DNA from 2 places in the Variovorax sp. TBS-050B genome. Region 1 is predicted to be linked to the other one. Evidence: predicted binding sites of a transcription regulator. Region 1 holds the regulator's gene; the other holds the start of a gene.
What was found. The regulator LexA, encoded in region 1, represses DNA repair genes until DNA is damaged. The targets are predictions, from matches to a motif close to ACTGTATNNNNATACAGT.

Region 1 (4,206 bases):
CCATTCCGCAGGCCGACGCCATGAAGGCAGCCGGCGTCAAGCTCGACTACGTGCTCGAGATCGACGTGCCGTTCAGCGACATCATCGAACGCATGAGCGGCCGGCGCTCGCACCCCGCGTCGGGCCGCACCTATCACCTGAAGTTCAACCCGCCCAAGGTCGAGGGCAAGGACGACGTGACGGGCGAAGACCTGATCCAGCGCAAGGACGACGAGGAAGAAACCGTGCGCAAGCGGCTCGAGGTCTACAGCCAGCAGACGCGTCCGCTGGTCGACTACTACTCCGCCTGGGCGAAGGCCGACCCCGCCAACGCGCCCAAGTACCGCGCCATCAAGGGCGTCGGCACCGTCGACGAAATCACCCAGCGCGCGCTGGCCGCCCTGAGCAGCTGAGCGCCGCGCGAGGCGCTGCCCTTCAGGCTGCGCCCTGCGCCTTCTTCTTCACCGCGAGCAATTCCAGCATCAGCGCGATCCGCGCCTTGACCGGCGTCAGGGCGCCGGCATCGCGCAGGCGGTCGTCGGGCCTCGGCAGGATGCGTCCGCTCGCGCAGCGCGTGGCGCGCAGCACCTCGATGCCGGCCTGCTGCGCGCGCAGCGCCGCGGCTTCGAGCGCATGGTGCACCGTGCCGTTGCCGGTGGCCGCCAGCACCAGGCCGCGCACCGGCGCCGCAGCACCCGACGCGCGCTCCTGAACCAGCAGATCGATCAGCGCGCCACTCGCGCCCGCATGGCTCATGACGACCTCGACGCGCGGCCAGCCCATGGCCGCGATCTCTGCCGCATCGAGCGCGAACGGCGCTCCGCTGCGAGGCCAATCCCGCAGGCGCCGCACCGCGCCCTCCTCCACGTAGCCGACCGGCCCGGCATCGCCCGAGGCGAAGGCGTCGGCACGGTAGGTATGCACCTTCTGCACGTCGGGCGCGCCATGGATCGTGCCGGCGCAGACCACCGTCACGCCGCCGGCGCCCGCCGTGGCCGCCACCGCCATCGCATCGCGCACGTTCTGAGGCCCGTCGGGCGACAGCGAACTCGCCGGGCGCATGGCGCAGGTCAGCACCACCGGCTTGGCGGGCGCAAGCACCGCGTGGAGGAAGTACGCCGTTTCCTCGATCGTGTCGGTGCCGTGGGTGATCACCACGCCTGCGACGTCGGCCTCCGACAGCAAGGCGGCGCAGCGCTGCGCCAGCTGCAGCCCGACGTCGAAGCCCATGTCCTTGCTGTCGAGCTGTGCCACCTGCTCCGCGGCGAGCGTGATGCCCTCGGGCGCCGCGATGCCGCCGAGCAGGTCCGCCACGGGGACTTCACCCGCGGTGTAGCCGATGTTGTCGCCGCTGCTCGCGGCCCGGCCCGCGATGGTGCCGCCCGTGCCCAGGACCACGACGCGCCGCGCAGCCGGTGGGATGAAATCGACCATGGGTTGCCAACTTTTAAAAACTGGTTAAAAATACAGGTACTGGATATTCAGCCAGTGCCGCAAGGAACCACTATGCAGTTCGCCGTGAAGCTTACCGCCCGCCAGCAGCAGATCCTCGATTTGATCCAGAGCGCCATCGCACGCACCGGCGCGCCGCCCACGCGGGCGGAGATCGCCAACGAGCTCGGGTTCAAGTCCGCCAACGCCGCCGAAGAGCACCTGCAGGCGCTCGCCCGCAAGGGCGTGATCGAACTCGTGAGCGGCACCTCGCGCGGCATCCGGCTGAAGGGCGATGCACTGCGCTCGCTCAACGAAACGCGCCACCGCGAAGGCGCGCAGTTCTCGCTCTCGCTGCCCGGCATGGCGCAGCTCGCGCTGCCGCTCATCGGCCGCGTGGCTGCGGGTTCGCCGATCCTCGCGCAGGAGCATGTCGACCAGACCTACTACGTCGAGAACACGCTGTTCCAGCAGCAGCCCGACTATCTGCTCAAGGTGCGCGGCATGTCGATGCGCGACGCCGGCATCATGGATGGCGACCTGCTCGCGGTCCAGGCCACCAAGGAGGCGCGCAACGGTCAGATCGTGGTGGCACGCCTCGGCGACGAAGTCACGGTCAAGCGCCTCAAGCGCAACAAGCAGGTCATCGAACTGCACGCCGAAAATCCGGACTACCCCACGATCATCGTCCAGCCCGGCGAGCCTTTCGAGATCGAAGGCCTCGCGGTCGGCCTCATCCGCAACACCATGCTGATGTAGCCCGGCCTCGGGCCGGCTGCGAGCAGCAGCACCACCCCATCCAGCCGCATCAGGTGGCGGGCGTATGGCACACACAGTGGCCATCACCCTGTTGCGTCCGGCGAAAGCAATCCTGCCTGTGTTCAACCTCAAACCTTCTTGGAGTTCACATGGGAATCGCCCTACTCGCTATCGTTGACCTTTGGATGCCGCTGCAATCGCTCGCCAGCCGCTTGCTGCCGGCGCGCGGCGCGCGCCAGCGCCAGGCGGGCAGCGCCTCCGCCGGCCTGCGCTACGTGGCGGTCCGCCCCGCCTGCACGGCGCGCAGCCATGGCCAGTCCACGCCGAAAGCAGCGCCCGCGGCCGCCCGCCCCCTGCGCGTGATCCGCGTGGTCGACGGCCACCAGGGCGAAAAGCGCAGCACCAACCGCATGGTGATTTCGGGCCGCATGGCCGACGTCTGTGCCGAACTCGACCGCCTCGCGGCCCTGGAAGCGATGGAAACGGTCGCTGCCACGCCGCAGTCCTCGCGCCTGCACTGAACCCGTATCGCCCGGTGACCAGAGCCCGGGACGGGTATCCAAACGTTCACACGCACGTCATGTCAATGCTGCGAGGCACAATGGCGTGCCATGAACATTGTGATCCTCGACGATTACCAGGACGCCGTGCGCAAGCTGCGCTGCGCCTCCAAGCTCGACGCGTATGCGGCCAAGGTCTATACCAACACGGTGAAGGGCATCGGCCAGCTTTCGGTCCGCCTGAAGGATGCCGACGTGATCGTGCTGATCCGGGAGCGCACCCACATTTCGCGCCAGCTGATCGAGAAGCTGCCCAAGCTCAAGCTCATTTCCCAGACGGGCCGCGTGGGCGGGCACATCGACGTCACCGCCTGCACGGAGCGCGGGGTGGCGGTGGCCGAGGGCACGGGCTCGCCGCAGGCGCCCGCCGAACTCACCTGGGCGCTGATCATGGCGGCCATGCGCCGGCTGCCGCAGTACATCAGCAATCTCAAGCACGGGGCCTGGCAGCAGTCGGGGCTCAAGTCGGCTTCGATGCCGCCCAATTTCGGACTTGGTTCGGTGCTCAAGGGCAAGACCCTCTGCATCTGGGGCTACGGCCGCATCGGGCAGCTGGTGGCGCGCTACGGACAGGCGTTCGGCATGCAGGTCGTGATCTGGGGCCGCGAGGCGAGCTGCGCCAAGGCGCGGTCCGACGGCTTCCAGGTGGCGCAGAACCGCCAGGAGTTCTTTGCCGCGGCCGACGTGCTGTCGGTGCACCTGCGGCTGAACGAGGAGACCACCGGCATCGTCACGCTCGAGGACCTCTCGCGCATGAAGCCGACCGCGCTCTTCGTCAACACCTCGCGCGCGGAGTTGGTCGAGGCCGATGCGCTGCTCGCGGCGCTCAACCGCGGCCGTCCGGGCCTGGCAGCGATCGACGTGTTCGAGAGCGAGCCGCCGCTGCAGGGCCATGCGCTGCTGCGGCTCGAAAACTGCATCTGCACGCCGCACATCGGCTATGTCGAGCAGGAGAGCTACGAGAGCTATTTCGGCCAGGCCTTCGACAACGTCGTGAGCTTCATCAAGGGCAATCCCACCAACATCGTGAACCCCGGCGCCCTGCAGGTTCGCCGGTGAACGCCGCCCCGCCCGGCAGAGCGGGAGCGACGCCATGAACCGCACCGCACCGCGCGGCGCGCTCTGGGCGCTGCTGGCGGGCAATTTCGTGATCGGCACGGGCGTGATGGCGGTGCCGGGCACGCTCAACGAGATCAGTACCTCGCTGGACGTCACCGTGGCGACGGCGGGCCAGCTGATCACCGCGGCGGCGATGGTGATGTGCCTTGGCGCGCCGCTGCTCGCGGCCGTGGTCGCGGGCTGGGACCGCCGCCTGCTGCTCACGCTCACGCTGGTCTGGTATGCCGCAGGGCATGCGCTGGCGGCGCTGATGCCGAGCTTCGCCGCCCTGCTCCCCGTGCGCATGCTCACCGTGGTGGCGCCCGCCATCTTCACCCCCCAGGCCGCGGCCTGCGCCGGCATGCTGGTGCCGCAGGAA
Region 2 (4,206 bases), 590 kb from region 1:
CTGGCGGGCGCGGCGAGCGTGGCGAGGGCGAGCTTTTCCGACAGCAGGCGGCGCAGGTGCGCCATGTCCTGCGTGGGCTCGGCGGTGCGCACGGTGAGCTGCTGGTGCGTGGGCAGGTTCACGCCGTTCAGGCGCTTGAGGTCGAGCGTCCACTGCAGTTCGAGCGAGCGCGCGCCGCGCTGGCGCGCGCGCAGCCAGATCTGCAGCGCCGACAGCAGCCGGTTGGCCGACCACATGAGTTCGGGCGCGGTCTCGGCCAGCGCGGGCAGTTCGAGCCGCTGCTCGAACACGTCGGGCAGCGTGAGCCAGTCGTGGCTTTCGGGGCGCAGGCCCCAGGCGACGTCGAGCGCATCGCGCAGTTCGGTGCCGAAGCGCCGCACGAAGCCGCCGCGCGGCAGCGCCGCGACCTCGCCCCAGGTGCGGCAGCCCAGGCGCGCGAGCAGGTCGAGGTGCGCGCGCGCGGCGCTCAGGGTGTCGAGCGGCAGGCCGGCGGGCAGCTCGCGCGGCCGCTTCTCGCCGCGCGCGAAGAGCCGCAGCCGCGCCAGCGCCTCCAGGCTGGTGGCGCCCGGCGCGCCGCGCAGCGTGGCGCCGGCGGCCGGCTGCTCGTGCACCAGCTGGCGCATCAGCGACAGGCGCCCGCCCCAGAGGCGCTCGCAGGCCGAGACCTCGAGCATCAGCGCCTCGTCGATCCAGACCACGTGCGGCGTGTAGCGCAGCGCCCACCAGCCCAGCGCCTCGGGCGTGGGCAGCGCGGCGGCTTCGGCGCCCTCCGCGGGGTCGGCGCTCTCAGGCGACCACTGCAAGGCGATCCAGTGCATTGGCGCCTCCTCCTGCCTTCCATGCGTCGATGCGCACCACGTTGCCCTCGCCCGCGGTGGACGGCACGGCCTGTTGCGCCGGCACGGCGCTGCCCTGCTGCTGCGCGCGCAGCCGGCGCCGCAGCCGCGCCGCGGCGAGCAGCGCCGCCATGCGCTCGCCACGCGCCGGCAGCACGACCGGCGCCGCCAGCGGCGGACCGCGGCGCTTGAGGATGTGCAGCTCGATCTGCGCCGTGTCGGCCGCGCCGTTGGCGATGCGCAGCCGCAGCCGCGCGGGCGAGGCCGACTGCGCCACCGACTCGGGCCGGCAGACGAACAGCAGCGCCTCATGCTGCGCGGCCGCGAGCTGCAGCCGCCGCAATTCGCCCACGCGCGCCTGCGGCAGCCAGGCCAGCACCGCGCCCACCTCGGCGCAGCGCAGCGCCTGCTCGCAGGCCCAGAGGCGCGCGGCCGGAGTCTCGCTGCGCACCCACATCAGCGCCTCGGGCCCGAGGCCGTGCGCCGCGAGCGCGGCGGCAAAGGGTTCGCGCGGCGGCCCGACCAGCACCACCGGCCCGCCGCGCGCCTGGACCGCCTGCACCAGCGCGGGCAGCAGCAGGCGCCAGACGTGGTCCTCGGGCGCCGCCTGCAGCAGCTCGGTCATGGCGCCCACCGGCCAGCCGCCCCCGGGCAGCTGCGCGTCGAGCGCATCGTGCCCGGTGCCGATGACCTGCGCGTCGGCGCTGCCGAGCTCGTCGGCATGCCACACGCCGCGGCCGGCGGCGGAGGAAAGGGAGGCGGGGAAAGGAAGGCCCATGGCGGCAGTGAATGTTAACTGTATTTTTATACAGTATTCCGATCGCTGCAAGGCGGGGGGATTCCCCCTCTGCCCGGACTGCTGACGGGCCGGGCTGCCGGCCGGCGCCGGCCCTCAGGCGCTCGACGAGGCCGCGCGCGCGCCCTGCGCCCCCCTGCGAAACAGCATCCACAACCCGGAGATCAGGAAATAGACCGCACCCACCGCCGCATAGCCGGCGAGCGTCTGGAGGACCGGCGCACCGGTGCCCTGCCGCGCGATGAACAAGCCGCCGGCGAGCGCGGACTGCGCGCCGCTGAGCATCATGACCCATTGCCCGCGGTCGCCCTTGCGGCGGCGAATGGCGGTCGCGAGCTGGAGCAGGCCCGAGACGATGGCCCAGGCGCCGAAGATCACGAGATCGATCCGCGCTTCGAGCACGAGGGAGACCGCCACGGCCACCGTGACGATGGTGCTGATCCAGGCGTTCAGCATCTGGGTCGGATTGGCCCTGGCGCCGCCCGTCATCCGGGCGTCCAGCAGGTTCGCCAGGGCGTCCCATGCGGGATAGACGATCAGCAGCACGGCGGTGAACGCAGGCGATCGCCCGGCCACGGTGAAGGCCAGTGCGACCCACGCGAACGAGAAGGCCGCGCGGACCAGGTAGAGCTTGCGCAGCCAGGCGGCGCGCTGGAGGGAGGTTGGGATGGGATGGGACATGGCGTCGATTCTTCCCACGCGCCGCGGCCCGCGGTATCGGTCGAATGACCGACAGGCGGCCGCCCGGCGAAGACTGTGCGATGCTGTGCCCCGCCACGACGATCCCATGTCCGAAGAGACCACCATTTCCGTTTTCGACGCGGTCCGCGCGCTCGCCTTCATCGGCGACCTGAGCATGGGCCAGCCGATCGATCATTCCCTGCGCACGGCGTGGCTGGCCGGAATGATCGCGACCGAAGCCGGCTGCGACGCGCCGCAGGTCGAGGTCGCGCGGCATGTGGCGCTGCTGCGCTGGTCGGGTTGCACGGCCAACGCCCAGGAGTTCGCGGATTTCCTCGAGGACGACGTGCTGGGCCGGCGCGCGCTGCTGGCATCGCCGCAGCCGCGCATGCGCCAGCCGCAGCAGGCGCCGGTCCCCGCGCCGGTGCTGGCCATGGCCCAAATCCATTGCGAGATCGCGGGCGACATCGCGCACATGCTCGGCCTGCGCTCCGACACCGAAGCGGCGCTGCGCACGGTCTTCGAGGCCTACGACGGCAGCGGCGTGCCGGGCCTGCTGCAGGGCGATGAGGTGCCGCTCGCGACCTATGTGGTGGCGCTGGCGAGCGATCTCGAGATCTTCGGCCGGCTCTACGGCATCGACGAGGCCCTCGCGCTGACGAAGGGACGCGCCGACAGCCTTTACCCCGCCTTTCTCGTCGATGCCTGCGCGCCGCACGCCAGGGCATGGATGGAACGGCTCGATGCCCCGGTCGCGCCATGGGCCGACGGCATCGACCCGCCGGCCTCGATGCTGGGCCGCATCGGGCTCGAACTCGTGGGCGACGTGAGCGACCTCAAGCTGCCCTGGATGACGGGGTACTCGCGGCGCGTGGCCCGGCTGGCGCGCGACTGCGGCGCGCGGCTCGGCATGGACGAAGGGCTGTGCCGGCGCACCTACCGGGCGGGCCTGATCCACGGCATCGGCCGCGCCGCGGTGCCCAACGCGATCTGGAACGCGCCCGAGCCGCTGCCGGCCGCGTCGATGGAGCGTCTGCGGCTGGTGCCGTACTGGACCTCGCGCGCGGCGGGGCAGATCGACGGTCTCGCGGCCGAGGCGGAAATCGCATCGTTCGCGTTCGAGCGGCGCGACGGCTCGGGCTACTTCCGCGGTCGCTCGGGCATGTCGATGCCACTCGAAGGGCAGATCGTGGCGGCGGCCGAGCAATGGGTCTCGCACCGCACCCGCCGCCCCTGGCGGCCCGAGCTGACGGAAGCGGAATCGCTCGATCGCCTGCACGCGGACGTGGCGGCCGGCCGCTTCGACCGCGAGGTGGTCACCGCACTGCTCGCCTGCGCCATGCCAGGCACGCCATCGAAGCCCGTCGTCCCGCCCGCACCGGACGACCTGCAGCTCTCGCAGCGCGAACTGGAGGTTCTGCGCTGCATCAGCCAGGGCGACAACACGAAGCAGGTCGCGCGTGCGCTCGGCGTCAGCCCGAGCACGGTGCGCACGCATGTCGAGCGCGTGTTCCGCAAGCTCGGCTGCTCGACGCGCGCGGCCGCCACGCTGAAGGCGTCGGCCAAGGGGCTGCTGTAGCGACGCGGATCCGCTCCGGTGCTATCGTTGCCGCGGCTTCCCGCCCGGACCCATGGAGACCCCTTCCCATGAAGCGCTTCATTCCGCCCGCCCTGCCGCCAGCGCCGCCTGCCGGCGTGCCCATGAACCGCGCCAACTTCCTGCGGCTCGCCGCGGCACTGCCGATGGCGGCGGCGGTGAACGCCGTGGCGCAGCAACAGCCACCCGCCACTCCGATGAACACCCGCCCCATCCCCTCCACCCAGGAAGACCCTGCCCGTGATCGGCTGCGGCACCTGGATCGGCTTCGACCGCCGCCCCGGTAGCGAGGAATA

Region 2: a site for LexA is predicted at 1,632-1,649, ahead of imuA (translesion DNA synthesis-associated protein ImuA). Genes of this name have one in related genera too.

Annotation. Positions count from the first base shown of each region.
Region 1 is NZ_JARXYR010000002.1:4,166,094-4,170,299, forward strand. It holds gene adk (adenylate kinase) at 1-392, shown strand, start outside; gene M2165_RS22300 (asparaginase) at 415-1,413, opposite strand; gene lexA (transcriptional repressor LexA) at 1,486-2,169, shown strand; gene M2165_RS22310 (hypothetical protein) at 2,355-2,690, shown strand; gene M2165_RS22315 (D-2-hydroxyacid dehydrogenase family protein) at 2,781-3,788, shown strand; gene M2165_RS22320 (MFS transporter) at 3,823-4,206, shown strand, end outside.
Region 2 is NZ_JARXYR010000002.1:3,571,435-3,575,640, reverse strand. It holds gene M2165_RS19630 (DNA polymerase Y family protein) at 1-818, opposite strand, end outside; gene imuA (translesion DNA synthesis-associated protein ImuA) at 787-1,614, opposite strand; gene M2165_RS19620 (DUF308 domain-containing protein) at 1,729-2,313, opposite strand; gene M2165_RS19615 (HD domain-containing phosphohydrolase) at 2,420-3,892, shown strand; partial or broken gene M2165_RS19610 (aldo/keto reductase) at 3,961-4,206, shown strand, end outside.